Regions from separate parts of the Paenibacillus enshidis genome, predicted to be linked through region 2. Evidence: riboswitches for the same ligand, from Rfam matches in the RefSeq annotation. Region 2 holds a riboswitch; each other region holds the start of a gene.
The links. A riboswitch is a leader RNA that binds a small molecule or an ion and turns the genes downstream of it on or off. The one in region 2 is predicted to bind cyclic di-AMP.
Positions count from the first base shown of each region.

Region 1: linked by a shared signal. The riboswitch ahead of ACE41H_RS22030 (C40 family peptidase) and the one ahead of ACE41H_RS10360 (TrkH family potassium uptake protein) in region 2 are both predicted to bind cyclic di-AMP.
Region 3: linked by a shared signal. The riboswitch ahead of ACE41H_RS20415 (C40 family peptidase) and the one ahead of ACE41H_RS10360 (TrkH family potassium uptake protein) in region 2 are both predicted to bind cyclic di-AMP.
Region 4: linked by a shared signal. The riboswitch ahead of ACE41H_RS12365 (hypothetical protein) and the one ahead of ACE41H_RS10360 (TrkH family potassium uptake protein) in region 2 are both predicted to bind cyclic di-AMP.

Region 1 is NZ_JBHHMI010000031.1:44,052-48,805, forward strand. Features, by position in the region: gene ACE41H_RS22025 (heavy metal translocating P-type ATPase) at 1-1,817, opposite strand, end outside; gene ACE41H_RS22030 (C40 family peptidase) at 2,005-2,478, opposite strand; cyclic di-AMP (ydaO/yuaA leader) riboswitch at 2,483-2,618, opposite strand; gene ACE41H_RS22035 (hypothetical protein) at 2,965-3,174, shown strand; gene ACE41H_RS22040 (MFS transporter) at 3,158-4,378, opposite strand; gene ACE41H_RS22045 (TetR/AcrR family transcriptional regulator) at 4,450-4,754, opposite strand, start outside.
Region 2 is NZ_JBHHMI010000007.1:81,944-86,697, reverse strand. Features, by position in the region: gene ACE41H_RS10370 (hypothetical protein) at 49-294, opposite strand; gene ACE41H_RS10365 (potassium channel family protein) at 344-1,009, opposite strand; gene ACE41H_RS10360 (TrkH family potassium uptake protein) at 1,028-2,371, opposite strand; cyclic di-AMP (ydaO/yuaA leader) riboswitch at 2,428-2,575, opposite strand; gene ACE41H_RS10355 (CPBP family intramembrane glutamic endopeptidase) at 2,829-4,523, shown strand; gene uvrC (excinuclease ABC subunit UvrC) at 4,492-4,754, opposite strand, start outside.
Region 3 is NZ_JBHHMI010000025.1:29,964-34,717, forward strand. Features, by position in the region: gene motA (flagellar motor stator protein MotA) at 1-646, opposite strand, end outside; gene ACE41H_RS20400 (hypothetical protein) at 864-1,157, shown strand; gene ACE41H_RS20405 (4a-hydroxytetrahydrobiopterin dehydratase) at 1,269-1,568, shown strand; gene ACE41H_RS20410 (GNAT family N-acetyltransferase) at 1,642-2,172, opposite strand; gene ACE41H_RS20415 (C40 family peptidase) at 2,293-2,769, opposite strand; cyclic di-AMP (ydaO/yuaA leader) riboswitch at 2,776-2,913, opposite strand; gene ACE41H_RS20420 (hypothetical protein) at 3,155-3,985, opposite strand; gene ACE41H_RS20425 (M1 family metallopeptidase) at 4,000-4,754, opposite strand, start outside.
Region 4 is NZ_JBHHMI010000009.1:53,705-58,458, forward strand. Features, by position in the region: gene ACE41H_RS12360 (DEAD/DEAH box helicase family protein) at 131-1,804, opposite strand; gene ACE41H_RS12365 (hypothetical protein) at 2,055-2,450, opposite strand; cyclic di-AMP (ydaO/yuaA leader) riboswitch at 2,581-2,775, opposite strand; gene ACE41H_RS12370 (rhamnogalacturonan lyase) at 2,949-4,754, opposite strand, start outside.

The sequences.
Region 1 (4,754 bases), on a different contig from region 2:
TCTACCTTATGCTGCGGCAGGAGCTCGGCGTGCACTTCGTCCAGACCAAGCTTCCGGCCTACGGCCTCACCAACAGCTTTCGCATCACCGGTAAGCATGATCGTCTTTTTCATGCCCAGCTCTTTCAAGGAGCGGATGGTCTGTTCCGCATCCTCCTTAATCTCGTCCGCAATGACGATATACCCCGCATAGCTCCCATCGATAGCTACGTGCACGACCGTTCCCGGTTCTTCAGGTGTCTCGAAAGGAATCTGCTCCCGGTTCATGAGCTTGGCATTGCCGGCCAGAATCTGTTTTCCTTCAAACCGCACCTGAATGCCGTGGCCCGCGATTTCGTTATATTCCTGAACATCAGCCGCCTGCAGCTCTTGCCCGTAAGCTGCGCGAATGGATTCGGCAATCGGGTGATTGGAATGGAGCTCGGCATAAGCAGCGCTGCGGAGCAGCTCCTCCCGGGTTGCCCCGTTAGCTGGATAAATCCCGGTCACGGTAAAGGCCCCTTTCGTAAGGGTGCCTGTTTTATCGAATACGACATATTTTACATCATTCAGGGCTTCAAGATAGTTGCTGCCCTTCACGAGCACACCTTGCCTGGAGGCCGCCCCGATCCCGCCGAAAAATCCGAGCGGAATGGACACCACCAACGCGCAAGGGCAGGAAATAACGAGAAACACCAGAGCACGGTAGACCCATTCGGAAAACGTGGCACCACTGATCAGCAATGGCGGCACGACGGCCAGCAGGGTGGCGACAATGACGACAACCGGCGTATAATAGCGTGCGAATTTCGTAATAAACTGCTCCGTCGGCGCCTTCTTGCTGCTTGCATTTTGTACCAGCTCCAAAATTTTGGAAACGGTGGATTCACCGTAGCTTTTAGCAACTTCAACGGTCAATACTCCGTTTTTGTTAACAAAGCCGCTTAATACCTCATCCCCGGGCTCGACCTCGCGCGGCACGGATTCGCCTGTTAAAGCCGAGGTGTCCATGGCGGTTCTGCCCTCCAGCACTTTGCCGTCGAGCGGGACCCGCTCGCCAGGCTTCACTATGATGAGATCACCGACACGAACCTCTTCCGGGGCCACCCGCTTCGTCTCAATTCCCATCTGCAGGTTGGCATAATCAGGCCGGATATCCATCAGGCTGCTGATGGACTTGCGCGACCGGCTCACAGCTATGCTCTGGAACAGCTCACCTACCTGATAGAACAGCATGACGGCCACGCCTTCGGGATACTGCTGAATGGCAAAGGCGCCGATGGTGGCGATGGACATCAGAAAATGCTCGTCGAACACCTGACCTCTGAGGATATTTTTAACAGCTCTGAGGACAATGTCACCGCCAACAATAAGATAAGCGACGGCGAACAGCGCAAACTCCGCTACTCCCGTAACAGGTGACAATAACCCGACTCCTGTAAGAAGGGCACCTGCAATCAAGCGAATGATCATGCGTTTCGTATTGCCCGCCCCATGATCATGGCTGTGCCCGTGACTGTGGTCGTGAGCATGATCGTGGTTATGACCATTCTGTGCAGCCACATGGCTTATGGCCGCTTTCGCAGCAGCTCCGTTCCCCTTCTCCACGACCTGAATATGAGGCTCCAACTGATTCACTTTTTTCCTGGCTGCTGTGACGACATCCTGATCATGCGTTTTGTCCACTTCCATCGTAAGTGTCTTGCTTACAAAGTTAACAGAACAGTCCATAACCCCGTCCAGCTTCTTCACACCGTTCTCAATCTTCATGGCGCAATTCGCACAGTCCAGGCCTTCCAGTATAAGCTCCCGTTTCACCTTTTCAACCGCTGTACCCATGAGGCTCCTCCCCTTCCTGGCAGCCAAATAACTATATATGAATAATTGTTCATGTGTTTTGAATTTATTATATGTAGTGAAGGAGAGGATTGTCAATGCAGTATTCCCAATCTGTGCAAAGTGCATGACCGGATAGCAAAAGAGGACAAACCTGAAAATAACTTCAGGCTTGTCCTCTTTCATTTCGTCAACGCGCTTCGCTCACCATTTGGGCATAGCTTGTCTGGCTGATGACGCGGCGGGCAGTTACATATCTGTTCTGATAATAAGACTCCGACAGGCTGCTGACAGTAACACCCTGGCTGCTTGAGGAATGGGCAAACTGATTGTTCCCCAAATAGATGCCGGCATGGGAAATGCCGCGTCCGCTTGTGTTAAAAAACACCAGGTCTCCCGCCCGGAGATCTTCTTTGGCGACTGCTATACCTGCGTTAGCCTGCTGTTGGGAAGTGCGGGGCAAGTCCAAACTAAACTTGTTGAATATGTACAGAATAAAACCGGAACAATCGAATCCTGCAGTTGTGGTGCCCCCATATTTGTATGGAGTGCCTGCAACCTGACTAACATAGCTGTTGATTTGTGCTTCGCTGGCATGTGTAGTGGCAGCCCCGGATGTAAACAGTACGGCAGCTCCAAAAATCGACAATATCGCTTTTTTCAAAAAAATGTTCTCCCTTCAACGCCTACGGAGTTAGCTGAGGGTTAGGTAGAAGGTTCCCTTTACTCTTTTATGTACAAGAATAATTCACCCGGAATGGTTCCCCCGTTTTCAAACACAATGAAATTCGGCAAATATTAAAATTTTGTAACCTTAATCAGAGTAATATACCCGAATGCTCTTTGTCAATGGAAGAAATACCCTTATAGATCGAAGATAAAATGGCTATATATCACTAAAAAAAGAAGTCCATAAAAGTAACACAAAAGAAACAAAAATGTAAACACGTAATGCATAGTTAGCTGAATCGAGAAACATATTACACGCAGGTTGGAGGAAAACACCGTCAAGATGGCATGTAAAAAACCGGTCGTGGCAGTTCCTTCAACCGGTTGAATGCTTCCATATTATTATCGGAGTCGGACTTCTTTCGGAGGCGTGTTAATCTTATGTTAATATAGATTTAACAAGCGACGGGAGTTGATCTTGATGAAAAGATATCCCCTTTGGTACAACGTAATTGTAGGAGCTGTACTGATCGCACTGATCTGCGCACTATTTTTTGTGGAATATAACATAACACCCTATGCCTTGTTCGTCCTGTTTATAGCCATGGCTTCCCGGGATTGGAAGACCGACCGCCGCTACTCCATTTTGTATCTTGTTTTGGCGGGGGTATACATTATTTTGATGCTGTAGCCTTTTGAACCTGTTGGCGCTCCGTAAAATAATAGATCAGTGCCATGGCTGGCAGGGCAATGCCTATGACGGACGCCGCCTTCCAGCCCCCCAGGTCATAAGCCCATCCGCCCGCTGCAGAGCCCAGGGCTCCACCTGCAAAAAAGATAGCCATAAACAAGCCGTTCAACCGGCTGCGCACCTCGGCTCCAAGGGCAAAAATCGCACGCTGGCTGAGAACCAGATTAGCCGACACGCCCATGTCTAAAAGAATCGCAGAAAAGACTAATATGGTTACGGTAAGCACCGAACGGGTATGAACCATGAAAGGCAGAGCCAGTGAAATGATGACTGCAGCCAAAGCAAGCCCTGTTGCCGGCCGAATCCAACCCCGGTCCGCAAGACGGCCGGCAATCGGTGCCGCGATCGCGCCAGATACTCCCGCTAAGGCAAACAGTGCCACTTCCGTTTGCGAAAAATGAAATGCAGGCCCTGTCAGTAAGAGCGAAACCGTCGTCCAGAACAAGCTGAAGGTCCCAAATACAGCAGCATGATAAATGGCCCGGCGCCGCAGGATTGGCGTAGTTTTCAGCAGATGCCACATCGATCCGATGAGCCTGGAGTAAGATTCGTTTGTCACCGGCTTTCTGGCAGGAAGCGCCTTGGCCAGAACCAGAGCCAGCACAAGAATCAGTACGGCGGATAAGACGAATACAGAACGCCAGCCCAGCAGATCAGCGACCATGCTGGACAGCGGACGTGCAAGCATAATGCCGAGCAGCAAGCCGCTCATCACATTTCCCACGACACGCCCGCGGGTTTCGTCAGGGGCAAGATGGGCCGCATAAGGCACCAAAATCTGCGCTGCCACCGATCCGATCCCGATCATTGCGGCCGCAAGAAGAAACAGTGCGGCGCTTGGAGCCACCGCCAGGGTAAGCAGAGACAGTGTAGTGAGCAGCAGGGCACCTACAACCAACCTCCTGTTTTCAACAATATCCCCCAATGGGACGATAAATAGCAGGCCGATGCCGTAGCCAATCTGCGTCAGGGTAACGATCAAGCCCGCCGCTCCCGAAGATAGTCCGATGGACGAGCTGATTTCCCCGACCAAAGGCTGGGCATAATATAAATTAGCCACAATGATGCCGCACGAGATGGCCAGAAAAAGTGTCAGCCACGTCGGAACGGTTTTCACAACCGATTGATTTCCTATTGAACTCATAAAAAGGGCCCCTTTACATTTTGATTTCATTTTACAGGAATGAATGTTCCAGAAAACTCAAAAAAATTTAGCTACAGCATTTCAATTACCGCAGCTATCATGTCTTCGGCCGCTCGCCTGTCACTTGTGGATCTGGCCACAACGTTGATGCCGTGATTCAGGTGAAGCAGTAGGGACGCAAGCACTTTGATATCCTTGTCAGGGCTGATTTCGCCGCTCTGCTGGCCTTTTTGCAAAAGCTCATAAAACAATCGTTCGAGCTCATTCAGACTTTCCCGCGTCAATTGATGAAACTCTTCGTGCGGAGAATCCACAGAAACGATCGTGTTTGTAACCAGACAGCCTTTAGGATAGGTTTCGTCATATGCGCCTGCAA
Region 2 (4,754 bases):
TGCTTTTAGGGAGCTTGTTATGGGTACTGTCAAATTTTGATCCTAGTCCTACCGGCGCTTTGGCAGCTTTTCGTTTCCCCGCTTAAAATTTCCTGTGACCTTGGCCATAATCAACTGTTCTTCTTGGCTGACGTTGGCATTGGCGATTCGCTGCAGGAATTTTTCGCTATCTTTTCCTTGCAAGATCATCACTTGTCTGCCTTGCCAGTATAGAATCACTTTTTGGTCCTTCGTGCTGCGGTAGGAAAATACCTCTTCCTCCAACCGGCCTCGTTTATCGATATTATTATCCAAGCTATTCCCACTTATTTTTTAATTAACACTTACAAAATGAGCAGAATGATTACTGATTAACCACTTCTTCCTCGAACCGGCCGATGTTATCATTTGTACCGATGATGACCATGATGTCATCACGGTGCACCTTATCCATGGCCGTCGGCGCAATCAGCACCCCGTTGCTGGTGTGAATGGCCACGATGCTGCAGCCGAAACGGGTCCGTGTATTCAGCTCAGACAGCGTTTTGCCGTTCAGGCATGCCGGCACATTCAGTTCCGCAATGGTGTAGTCCTTGGAAAGCTGCAGATAATCAAGCAAATTGGGGGTAACCAGCTGGTGAGCGACCCGTATGCCCATATCCCGCTCCGGATATACGATACGGTCCACCCCCAGCTTTTCCAGCGCCCTTCCGTGCAGCTTGGAGATCGCTTTGGCCACCACGGTCTTGATGCCCAGTTCCTTCAATAGAATAGTAGCGAGAATGCTCATTTGGATGTCGTCCCCGATGGCCACGATGCCGCAATCCATATTGCGGACCCCGATGGAACGGAGCAGTTGCTCATCGGTTGCATCACCGGCCACCGCATGGGTCAGATGCTCGCTCATTTCCTCAACGACATCTTCATCCCTATCGATGCCAAGCACCTCGTATCCCATTTCCATAAGCTGCAATCCCAGGCTGGAGCCAAAGCGTCCCAAACCGATAATCACGAACTGCTGAATCTTCATTGTTGATCTGTAACTCCCTTATCCAATAATCATTTTGCCTTCAGGGTGACGGTAAAGCTCTTTGTTCTGTTTTTTGCCCAAAGCATATGCGAGCGTGATCGGTCCGAGCCTGCCCGCAAACATCGTGAAGCTAATCAATATTTTGCCGATCACCGACAAATCGGGCGTCAGCCCCATGGAAAGCCCGACTGTTCCGAATGCAGAGGTCGTTTCGAACAGAATCATCAGAAAATGACGATCCTCTGTAGTCGTCAAGATCATCGTAACAGCTATCACGAGAAAAAGGGCGAGCAGTGTAATCGTGAGTGCTTTCAAAATACGATCCTGAGCCAGACGGTAACGGTAAATCACGATATCTTCCCTTCCGCGAATCATGGACACAACGGCTCCAGCCATGATCGTAAAGGTCGTCGTTTTGATGCCGCCCCCCGTTGAGCCTGGAGACGCGCCGATAAACATCAATATAATAATGAAAAACTGCGTGGCCTGACGGAGTCCCGCAATATCCAGCGTATTGGCGCCCGCCGTACGGGGCGTAACCGACTGGAACAACGATCCCAGGATTTTGCCTGACCAGGGAAGGCTGGCAAGCGTCTTCGGATTGGTGAATTCAAAGACGAAAATAACGAGCGCTCCTGCAATAATAAGAATAGCCGTCATCGTAAGCACGACTTTGGTATGCAGGGACAGCTTTCTTTTCTTGCGGTATTCCACCAGATCCGACATGACCACAAAACCGATACCGCCGGTAACGATCAAAAACATGGCTGTAAAGTTGACAACCGGATCGTTGACGTATAACGTCAGGCTGCGGAAATCGCCGAACAGGTCAAAACCCGCATTGTTGAACATCGAAATGGCATGCCACACCCCGAAATAAATAGCTCTGCCTACAGGCATGTCAAAGGACCAACGGACCGCGAACACTACGGCACACACTGCTTCTATGGTTAGCGAGTACAACAGCACCTTGCGGATCAGGGCGACAATACCCTCCATGGAGGTTTGATTCATCGCTTCTTGAAGAATCAGCCGCTCCTTCAGCGAAATTCTGCGTTTGAACACAAGAGCCAGCAAGGTAGCCATTGTCATGAAGCCAAGGCCTCCGATCTGAATTAACAGCGCGATGACGACCTGACCGAATACCGTGAAATGCGTGCCTGTATCCACAACGACCAGACCGGTCACACAAGTAGCCGACGTCGCTGTGAACAAAGCGTCAATAAAAGGCAGCGGCACCCCCGACGTATTGGAGATTGGCAGCATAAGCAGTCCTGCACCGAGCAAAATAATAAGGGCAAAACCGCTCACGAGAATGCGCGGAGGGGAAAGGCGCAGCCATTTCAATTTGGGAATTATCATTATACACCTCTAGAAAAAGTCATTAAAAAAAGACACCGGAAAACCAAGTGCCTGACCAGGTTCCTGCCTGCAGCCTACGAGGTTAGCTGACGGATTCGGGCCGCAGAAATCGCCCTATTCAGACCCGGCCCATGACCAGATGCGAAATTCACCCCAATTAAATGGTTCCCCCGTATTCATAACGAAATTCGGCTTGTATGCAATTGCAAACAAATTATAAACCTTCTCCTTGTACATCACAAAAGATGCTTTTCATGAAAAAGGCTCAAATAACGCCAATTCAGAGCAAAAGAAGCGTTCCAGCTCTCATGAATCCTACATTATTGTATTCTTTCATCTTTTTCATCGCATTTACACACGTTTATGAAGCGATGGCGGTCCTTTCATCCCCTTCCTGCAAAGGAAGGGAACTTCTCACGGAAAGATGTTAAAATGGTCCATATGAAGGAGGTATTAGATGAATCCCATAGGAAAACCGGTTAAATTAACCGCTGATTTCAAGAAGCTGAGCATCCTGGGCATCATCGGCCTCGCCGTGTTTCTGCTGCTGCAGGTGCTGCTGCCGGTTCTCGCATCCTTAAGCCAGAATCAGCCAGGGGAGGCAATCAGCAAACAGAAGGCTGTAGAGCGCGCAGAAGGCTTTGCCAAGTCCGTTTTGGGTTTTAAAGAGTCGGCAGGGGGAATGCCCGCTCCCGCCTATGAAGCACATTCCGAACTGTACGGGTATCTTTCCAAAGAGCAGCTTATCCCCGAATACAATCGGAAGTGGGGCGGGAAGTATCCTTACGAATTTTACCGGGTCAGCCTTCCCGACCCGGCGCAGGACCGCACCGTCATGGTTGATGTCGGTCTGCAGACGGGGAAGCCTGCCGGTTTTATTATTCAAAACGGGGACGGATTTTATAACAACACCGAGGCTCTTCCTGACGGTGAAACCCGGAGCGGACTGCTGCGGGCATACGAAGAAGGTATGCCGCTTGCAGATAAAAAGGCTTTGGCTGCCCCTTTGCTGAAGCAAATGGGGTATAACACGGAAAATCTAACCGCTGAGACCAGGGAAGGTGAACCCGGACTTACCTATTCGGACGAAGGAAGCAAGATCGGGGATGCTATGCTTCAGGTCAGACTGACGTTTGAAAACGGGGGTGTCCGCTCTCTGGAGTCCTCCTTTGCCGTTCCTTCTTCCCATACGGAATATGTCGATCAACAGACGAAGCTTGCCAACCTTTTGTACTATATCGGCTACATGCTGTTTTCCTTTGTGCTCGGTGTGCTTGCCGTGGTGTACAGCAGCTTGACCCGACGTCATACCTCGTTTACCCGCGGTATTATTCTGAGCTTCGTTTATTTTGCCATTTCGGTGCTGACTCTGCTCAACATGATGCCTTATTTGCAAGCCCAATCCGCCAATAGCGACATCCTGATCTTCGGCATCGGTCTGCAAATCATCTTTAATCTGATGATGGGAGTTATCATTTACTTCTCCTTTGTAGGAGGCAACGGGCTTTGGAAAACAGCAGGACTCAACCCGTGGCCGCGTGCAAAGGAGCCCGGATATGGAGTGTATGTGCTGCGCAGCATGGGCGCCGGATATGTGTGGGCTTTCATCCTGCTTGGGGTTCAGTCCGTCATCTTTGTCATTCTCAACCTGCTGATCGGCAGCTGGTCCACCATCGATGAAACGCAGTCGCCGTATAATATGACCTACGCCTGGCTGCTGCCGATCATGGCCTGGATGGCGGGAATCGGGGAAGAAGCGCTTTACAGGCTGTTCGGCATCCCGATGCTGAGAAAGATCGTGCGCAGCACGCTGGCCGCCAGCGCCCTCAGCTCACTGATCTGGGCGTTCGGACATACCCTGTACCCGATTTATCCTGTCATCACCCGTCCGATTGAACTGCTGTTCCTCGGGCTGCTGTTCAGCTTTATTTTCCTTAAATACGGCTTCATTACCGCCATGTTCAGTCATGTCATATTTGACAGCATTCTGATGGGCATCAGCCTGATGTCGATGGGAGATGTCGTCAACATCGCCGTAGGAGCCATCGGGATGGTGCTGCCGGCTGTAGTCGGCTATGTAGTGTATCTCTTCAACCCTACTAAAAAAGAGAAGCCGTTTATTACGACTCCTCATCCTGAAGGGCAGCTATAATTTGTGTGGCGAGCTTGTCGCCGATCGAGAGAGGCCGGAAATCTTCAACACTGGCCTCTTTTATTTTTTTAATGGAGCCGAAATGCTTAAGCAGCAGTTTGCGCCGTTTTTCCCCAATGCCCGGAATTGAATCCAGTCTGGAGGTCACCATGGACTTGCCGCGCTGCTCCCTGTGAAACGTAATGGCGAAGCGGTGAACCTCTTCCTGGATGCGCTGCAGCAGGTAAAACT
Region 3 (4,754 bases), on a different contig from region 2:
CCCTTTTGGACAGCCGTTTTAATTTATTCGACATAGGGTGCCATAATACATAACCCGTAAAAATACCCAAAAGTGTGGCGATGAAGGCGGCGGCGATCGCGTGAGAGAGCTTCTCCATATCACTGAGATCGGCAAGAGCTGCGATCAGACCGACTACCGCCCCGAGCACCCCCAGTGTCGGAGCATACATACCGGCTTGGGAAAAGATCAGCGCACCGGACCGGTGCCTTTCCTCCGTTGCATTGATATCCTCCATAAGCACATCCCGTACGAATTCCTGATCATTGCCGTCAATAATCATCCGCATTCCGCTGCGCAGAAAGGCGTTGTCGATCTCTTCCACCTTGGGCTCAAGGGCGAGCAGACCTTCACGGCGGGTAATGGAGGCCCATTCCATAAATGTAGTGATCAATTGCTGGCGGTCAGGCAGCTTTTGCTCAGTGAAAATAATTTTGAAAAGCTTGGGTACTCTCTTCATGTCCGACATCGGGAAGGCCATGAATACACTGGCGGCTGTGCCTACAAAGATAATCATGTAAGCTGCAGGGTTATTAACCAAATTGACGACAGGCGCCCCTTTGAGGATCATGCCGACAACCAGGGATATGAGCCCGAGTGCAAGTCCTATAATTGATGAAATTTGCATTGTACACCTCGTCCATGAGAAATTGGTAGAACATCCGGTCCGGCCAGGGGACATCCTTGCCCTCCAACGTATTTTGGTGAAACGGACTACCATATTTATCGACAAAAGCCCCTTTTTTTTTTAGGGGGATTTCACGGTATAATGAAGACAACGCTGTTAAATGACAATTTTGAGAACAGGATTCCAAATCCGGAATGGAGAAGAGTGGAGGGCTCACATGGGTGTTAGGCATGGAAGAGAATATGAACTCATTCTGAAGGAGTTGACGGACGCAGTAGGGCGTATTCCGGACAGTTACCTTTTTTTTGAAATGGAAGAGGAGGAATGGGAGCGTCTGGAGAGTGCGGAACGAGCTGAGGTTCAGGAAGCGCTGGCCGAGGATCTCTTTTACGCGCTTGGAGAAGAGTCTGTTATTACGGTCGGGAGCGGTGTCATCATTCATGACCGAAACCGTTACCGGATCGACATTCTGATCGGTGAAGAGGAGCTGACCTTCGTATCCCTCGTATAACATAGCCATTGGATTTCTCAGCGAAGCCATGGTAATATGAACACGGTCATAAGGGCTGGCCCCAATAACATCAGGAACGGCTTCCGTATCACGGAGAGGAGCAGGAATACTATGCCTTTTACATTAGAAGAAATAGAGGCTCATCTGGAGAGATTAGAGGGCTGGGAGCTAGAGGAGGGACGCTGGATTGTTCGGAAATACGTCTTTTCCAGCTTTATGAGAGGAATCGCATTCGTGGATGAAGTAGCCGGTATTTCGGAAGCATTCAATCACCATCCGTTTATTACCATTGATTACAAGACGGTTACGCTGCGCCTCACCTCGTGGGATGAAGGCGGGATTACAGCAGTAGATATAAAAGAAGCACAGCAGTACAATGAAGCATTCGAACACATGCGTTCGGAGGATTAATCCTGGATTAACCTTGCAACGGCAAATCAACGGACCGCAATAAGCGATCAAATAGCAAACGCCCTGGGTAGAGCTAAGACTCTGAATCCAGGGCGTTTGGTATAGGGTCTGCGTCTTCCCCGCTATTGTAGACCATACAATAAAAAGGCTTCATCCCGTCCGGAGTTTGCCGCTCATAGGCATCGGTAATGCGAAAGCCTGCAGAACGGTAGGCCCTGATGGCCCGTTTGTTCCAGACGAGGACTTCGAGGTCGATCTCATTTTGCGGCGCACGGCGCCTGGCTTCCTCAGCGATAGCCCGGACAAACTCCGCACCGTGTCCATGACCGCATAATTCCGGCCGCATTCCGAGCCCAAGACGGGTCACCTCTTCCATGGGAAAATATTGGGCAAACCCGCATAGGCCACCTGACTCATCCAATACAGCGACATATTGGGAGCTTCGCAGCTCCGGGTTGGCAAATTCGATGTCGAGAGCCTTCATCTGCTCCCAAGGCAGCCAGCCATAAATGTCATAGGGCGGTTTATATTTCCACTCACTTATGGCAGCTGCCTGCTCTTCACTCATCGGAACGATCTGATAGCTTGTTGATTCGGCGGACATATTTTTCCCCCTTACGTATCCCTTCTTAAAAAGGGTACTTCGGTTAAGCCTGTTTGGCAACAAAAAAAGCCTCAATTCCGGCGGGAATCGAAGCTGCTGAAGTTATGATGTAAATAATTTCTAATCAAGGGCAACAGATTCGTAAGTGGATGTACTCATGACACGTTTGGCACCAAGGTATCGATCAGCGTAGTAGCTTTCGCCCAACGAACTGACGGTGACACCACGTGATGAGGAGGAGTGGGCAAATCTGCCGTCACCTACATAAATCCCTACATGAGAAACTCCTCTTCCATTCGTGTTGAAGAATACCAGGTCTCCAGGTCTCATTTCATCCCGCGAAACAGCGGTTCCCGCTTCGAACTGGGTGGAGGATTGGCGGGGAAGATCAAGCCCAAGCTGGTCAAATACATAACTCGTAAATCCGGAACAGTCAAATCCGCTCAGCGTGGTGCCGCCTGCTCTATAAGAGGTGCCTTTGGCATCCTGGATGACCTGGTCCATTTTGGAGTCCGCATACACGCTTCCAGCGCCGAATGAAAGGCCCGCGAAGGCGATTGCTGCACTCATGGCTGCGATAGCTAGCTTCTTTTTCAAAAAAATACAAACCCCTTCCAACGCCTGCGAAGTTAGCTTAAGGGTTCGGTAGAAGGCTCCCCTATGATCCCTCTGATGCGAGATCAATTCACCCAAAACTGGTTCCCCCGCTTCCCGGTGCCGGGAATTCGGCTTTACTAGATGTGCACCTTGAAGCATATGATCGTTCATGAATAGGTTGTCTAAAAAGGTTACAGCAATAATTACAAAGTTGTTACTATCAGTTCACAGGGACTATTGTAACAAAGGAAGCATAGTTTGGCAAATGTTTCATAGCAAAAAGCTGTAAAAAAATAGTCTCTGCTAAAACAGAGACTAAAAATATCGAAAGTACTATGTTAAAAGAATTTACATGAGATTATTTTCAGCAGACGCTGGCATCATTTTACTCCTTGGTGAACGAATCACAAGTAGTATTCCATAAATAATACTGTGCAGATGTGTGCCATATTGTAAAAAGTGAAGAAATGAAATGATAAGTCTGGTGAAGGATGAGTGCAAGCAACCCTGTCCACAGCCAGCCAGAGACGCTAAAGATAGAGAGCAGGACGATGACAGATGCTCCGAGCACTGCGGATATTCCGATGCCGGGGAGAATACACCGCATGCAGCAGGCGAGCGAGAACCATGCGCCCCTCCCGCTGATCGTTCCGAACTGCATGTACATCACGCATTGACGGATGAGCCAGGCCAAAATGCCCCATAAAACGATGTAAGGGAGAAGGTGGACGGCGGCAAGAAGCGGTTCTTGCAGCGAACCGGACAGAGTCTGCAGCAGACGCGGTACAATCCAGTACCCGGGAAGCAGCAGAAGGCAGGTTTCAACCGTGTAATATAAAAGGGACGAACGCCAGAACAGACGGATGCCGGTGAGAAAGGAGCGCCGCCCCTGCTGTCTCTTCATATGCAGGCTGTAATATACACCCGCCCGGACCAACGGGGTCAGCAGCATGCGCAGCACGATGACCGCAAGCAGAACCCACAAATACAGATGGACGGAAGAGCTTTGCGCCAATGCAATCTGGCTTTCCATCCAGAATAAGGTCCGGTTGAGCTCGCTCTGGCCGCTTCCCGGATAGCGCAGCAGCAGAGGCACGATACCCGATTCAGTGTACTTATAGTTGAATACTCCCCAAGCAAGACGGTAGATAAACAGCAGAATTACGATAAAAAAATGCAAGCGGACGAGCGTCCAACCCTCTTTGACAGAATTCATCACCTGCGGACACCTCACCATGACAGACTTCTAATCAAAGCTTCAGCCAGCCTGGTCATCCCCAGAAGCCAGCGTGTTTCGGTTTTCTCCGGCAGCTCAGCCAGCAGTGTGTTATTCAGGTGGTTGTTCTCCAGAGGGATCGTATGAAGAGGATCAATGACCACCGAGACTGCAGGGGACCTGCTTTGAAAACGGTAGGTTACCTTCTGCTGTTTGCCGTCCCATGTCTTCTGTATGCTGCTTTTATCCTTGAATGCTACTTGGATAGGTACGGCCGGCACGTCGCCGCCCTTTTTGGACACGGTAACGGCAGACTCGTACATGCCATTCTCCAGCTTGCGCAGCTGAATGCTGTCTACCGCAAAATCAGCCATTTGGCTGCCATATACGTACTGATTGAAATAGGGAGACCATGAACGGCCTGTCACGCTTTCCACTATACGCTGAAAATCGCGGGTGGATGGATGCTTGAAGCGGTATTTCCGCACATAGGAACGGAGCAGGGTGTCCATTTTGGTGCTCCCCAGCTGTTGTTCCATCCCGAGCAGCACCAGCTTGCCGCGCAGGTAGGCATTCTGCGCATAGTGGTCAGGCGAGCTGTATTTCCACGCTTCGCGGGTCAACGACTGAGGAGCATAGACCTGTCCAGACTGCAAAGGAATATTCGGGATGAGACCGTATTCCTGTTCCATTAATTTATCCTCCGCATAGGATGTAAACCCTTCGTCCAGCCACGGTTCCTCAAATTCATTGCTGGCCACGATGCCGT
Region 4 (4,754 bases), on a different contig from region 2:
AAAAGTCCAGGAAGAAAAGAAAGGAAATTCGTAAGATCAATGACGACGAGAAAGATGAAAACAAAATAGTCTGAATTCCTTTTTCCAGGGAATTCAGACTATTTTTTTGACCTAGGTCAATGTTGAACGTTCAGGTGGCTCCTGAGCCACATAGCGGCTGTTCCGGTAGCACGGCCGTAAATGCAGGCAATGCTTCGCTTAAAAACCAGTTGGTGAACTCCGTTCTCCAATCGGCTTTAATCCGCAGAAACAGCTCCGAGCAGGCATCATGATAGGCCTGAACCATCGTTTCCCTGCCGTTCTCGCCAATTCCGGCCTGCCGCCGCAGCTCCTTTGCGCCTTCCATATACCTGGCCCAGTATTTGTCCAGCAATTGAATATATTTATGACTCCAGCTCAGAAGATGCCTGCTCATCGTCGGCCGCTTCAGCAGGCATTGCCATATATCCGACCAGACCTGCTGAAGCTCCTGAACGTCAAAAGCATTTCCCTGCAGCAGCAGATGGTCATCTTCCAGCATACCCTGACCGATCGTCAACAACCAGTTTCGCATCTTCTCCAGATATATAGTATCCATTTCAGTGATCGTTGCAGATACATGGGTATTCAGTATATGCTTGATATTGGCCTTCTCCCACATTTGATCACGCCGCTCATACACAAGCTGCCGGTGAGTATGCACAATCCGTTCCATTTCCGTAACATACAGCCATTCCTCTTCCCAGCGTGTCCCATCAGGCTGCCATATCAGCATGCGGTGTTCTTCTGCCGTCTTCGGCCGGGCCACTCCCCGGTTGGAAACTTCTGCTGCACCGGAATCCCTTTTCACCAAACATTTCAAACCCGCCGTTCTCAAACTTTCCGCCGAACCGGACGCCGGCCCGCCATCCGTTCCGCTAAGCTTGAAGGAGGCCTTCTCCCGGCGATATCCGATGACTTCCTCCGTCACGGACCTTTTTCTCAAATCTGAAGCAGGCAACATCACCGTATCCAGACCATAAGCCCTCTGCAAAAGGGCGGCTTCTCCGCCAATCCGGTCTGTCATGCCCGCAATACTCCCGTACTGCTGCATATAATGGTGCACCGATATTTCGGCATGCGCGCCTGCAACCATCTGCTCCGCTGCTCCGCTCTGTTCCGAAAGAGTGATCGGGGTCATCAGATGATGAACAAGCACCTGCTCGACATTGTCGATGACCGCGCAGGCATTAAACGTCTGCATACGTTCGCCTGCATTCATGGTCAGATGATCGAGCAAATAGTCTGCTGCAAATTCCCGGAAATCGCCAAAGGTAATATCCGTGAGATAGGCCTGCTGCTTCTCTTCCGCTGACGCGCCTGCAAGATTGCAGCCTACGGTGAGACCAAGCATTGTGTATACCGGATATAACACATTATAATCCCTCCAGGAGCATTGATTGTCCGTCGACATCATGTGCACCCCGCGCCCTGGCAGGGCACGCCAAGCGCATGCCAGAACCGAGGCGAGCAATCTTTCTTCGTTGGAGGCCATTTGAATAATTTTCCCCTCGGACATCCACCAGCCTGCAGTCATCTGCAGTTCGTGCAGTTCAAGTCCTGTTACCCGTTTGACAGCTTCCTTCGCTGCCGCAAACACCATGTATTTATGCTGATAGCTTCCGGCTCCCGCTCCTCTGCTTTGTCCGGCGAGATGCATTTGTTTCTTTAATTCACTATCTTTTACAAATCTGAGCTGCCGATGTAATGAAGTGATCTGGATCAGATGATGATCCATGGAATCCGGATGACTTTCGGCTGTCTGCCGCCTCTTCCGTTCACTCATCTCAATCATTCCTTTGGATGTAGTAATATCTTTTTTACATCCCAAAGTAACATACGGTTCTGAACGAATTCTGAACAAATCTTAGTGCCCATCCCCACACCTTTTTGCATCCTTCAGGAAGCCTGCCCTTTAACCAGTCCCGCATAGAAGCCGTCCTTCGCCACCAGTTCTTCGTGTGAGCCCTGTTCAGGCAGTCTGCTCTCCTTTTATTGGTATATTATATTACAAAAATACCGTCACCCGTCGCTTATCATTGGAGAATAAATCCGACTTCCCCTGTCTTGGTATAAATCACCCGGTTCGCCCCCATCCGCTGGTAAACGCCCCTCGGATGCAACAGCTGCCGGGTAATGACGCAAATCTCCCGCTCTGTCCATGATCTGCAGATTTGCAGGTAGCGGCAGGTGAGGTTCAAACTGCTCTCAAATATGAAAATACGGCCCACCGTCATTTTGGGAATAACCCATTTGTCCGTCATGGACGTATCGATCCGAACAATTTGCTTCACCCCTTGCTTTTCAAATTGCTTTTCTTTTACAGCGCTGTTCGTCAGAACCGCAAAGGGCAAATGGTGATGCTGCAGCAGCTTCACAAATTTTCGGCCATCGTTGTTAGGAGCAACAACGAGAATGGTCTCGGTTTGCATTTAGATCCTCCTCGATATTCGGGCAGCAAAGATACAAAAAAAAGAAGCCAGGGCGTCCAAGTAGCTTCCCGCGGCTTCTTCCAAAGGTCCACATGTCAATAAAACATGGACTGGATATTAGTCGGTTTGCTGCCTCTCCCTGTACGCTTATGAGGTTAGCTGTCGGATTCGGGCGAGAGAGTCGCCCTACGCGGCTGAGACCTTGGAATCTCCTCCGCGATTCACCCCTGCAAGCCAGGCCTTTTCCGACTCTCCTGCCGGAACAAGCTGGCCGCTTTGGTTCCCCCATTTTCCGCTCTGTGCGGAAATTCAGCGGTAAAAGCAAAATCATCACAAAGAAAATATTTAAATTACCGATTTGAATCATACACCCGGCCGACTGAAAGTGTAAAGACTTCTATTCCCGTTTCTAATAAAAATTTGCTGCAATCCAAAAAGGCAGGCGGAACGTTTGCCCGCCTGCCTGCTGAAACCCTCGTTTTTCAGCTGATTTTCACATCATTTCTTCTCTGTTCCGATAAACAACTGTGCATACCGGATGAGGCTCCAAGCAGCCCGCTGCGAAATCTGCTCCTCTTTTTTATTCCCGCTGATCTGGAAAGCGAATTTCTCCATCAAGCTTACGGCTTTGCCGGTATTCCCCTGCTCCAGCTGCCTTTGCGCCTGCTTCAGGGTGCTGTTCAGACGGGAAGCCAGATCGCCTTTTACTTCTTTGGCCGCACGATACTGCACAAATGCGGATTGCAGACCGTTCAGCGCGGCGGGCGCATGGAAGACGGAAACCGGCACATCCGCCCAATCCGTGTCTGAAGCAAAATAGAAGCTGGTATATGACGGCTGGTTGTAGGCCGTATTTTGCCGTGCTACCCCGGTCCGGTACTGCGGATCATGCATAAGCGTGTACAGCTTGCGGTCCGTCACTTCTGTGCTCAGATAAATCCGGATCGCCGAGCTGTCCGCCTTGCGGACAAGCATTTCTTCTCTCCAATCCCCGAAAATATCCGCCACAAGTGAAGGCGTTCCTTTGGTGTAGTTGTTGGTCAAGGTTCCATCGGCTGTCAGCAGGACACCACGCTTCCAGTCTTCAATCACCGGCGTGACGTCAATCGCCCCGTTCACAATTTGCGTTGTCATGTCCGCGGCCCATTTAATGTTCATATTGGTGCCCGGCATACTGCTGCTGAGCTGCTCCCCGGCCGCCGTCCATAGGCCAACCGCCCAGGACTCCAGCCCCCTGTGCTCCGGATCGATATCTCCCACCATGCCGCGTCCTGTATCCTTGCCGGTGTAGCCGCCATAGAGGACCTCGCCGGTGGCCGCATCACGCAGGGAATAACCGTAAGGGGCATAGGTTCCGCCTTCATGAACCATGAAAATTTCCTGTCCCGGCCGGTCCGGGTCAATATCCGTAACATGCAGCGCGTCCCCGTGTCCCAGACGGGCTGTGGTTCCCGGCGCTGCGCTCTGCTCAGGCATCTCATCCATGGAGCTGTACAGCAGGCTGCCGTCGTGATCCAGGGTAGCCGAGCCATAGACGATTTCATCCCTGCCGTCCTGATCAACATCTGCCACACTCAAGGAGTGCGCCCCCTGGGTCGTCAGCGTGCCAAGCTGCGGATCGGTGCCGTCCCTGCCGTGCGGGCCGTCATTGAACGGATTGCTCATGACCGTCCAGCCGCTGTCCGCAATCCACTGCTTCCGCAGATGCTCGCCATCCCACTGGTAGGCTGCAATCGTCGAGCGTGTGTAGTAGCCGCGCGCCAATATGGCGGCTGGCTGAACCCCGTCCAGATAGGCGACTCCCGCGAGAAAACGGTCAACCCGGTTCCCGGGTTCAATCCGGGCCATCGCGTAATCTCCCCACATCAGCCCGTCATCATGCCGTTCCGGCTCATACCGCACGGTATCCAGCTCTTTCCCTCTATCTCCGTCAAAGACCGTTAAATACTCGGGGCCGTCGACAATAAAACCTTCAAAGGTGCGCAACTCGTTGCGGCTGCTGCGGGCAGGCGCGTATTCATCGATAAAATAGTCCGCAAGCTCCTCCGCATCCGCACGGGATAGCGGATAATCGTACTGCTGCCCGATGCCAAAGCATTCCTCCAGCGTCGCCGGCCAGTGTCCGTTCAGGACCTCTTCATGCCGGTGCCAGTTCATGAACATGTCCACAATGTGCTCATAATAATCGTCGCTGCTCATCCGGTAATCATCCTTATGGCTGTAACCTGCCCGGATGTCTTCACGCGGCATGGTAATGTACCGCTCCCTGGCAGGCCTTCCTTTTTTGTCGTAGGTGATGACTTT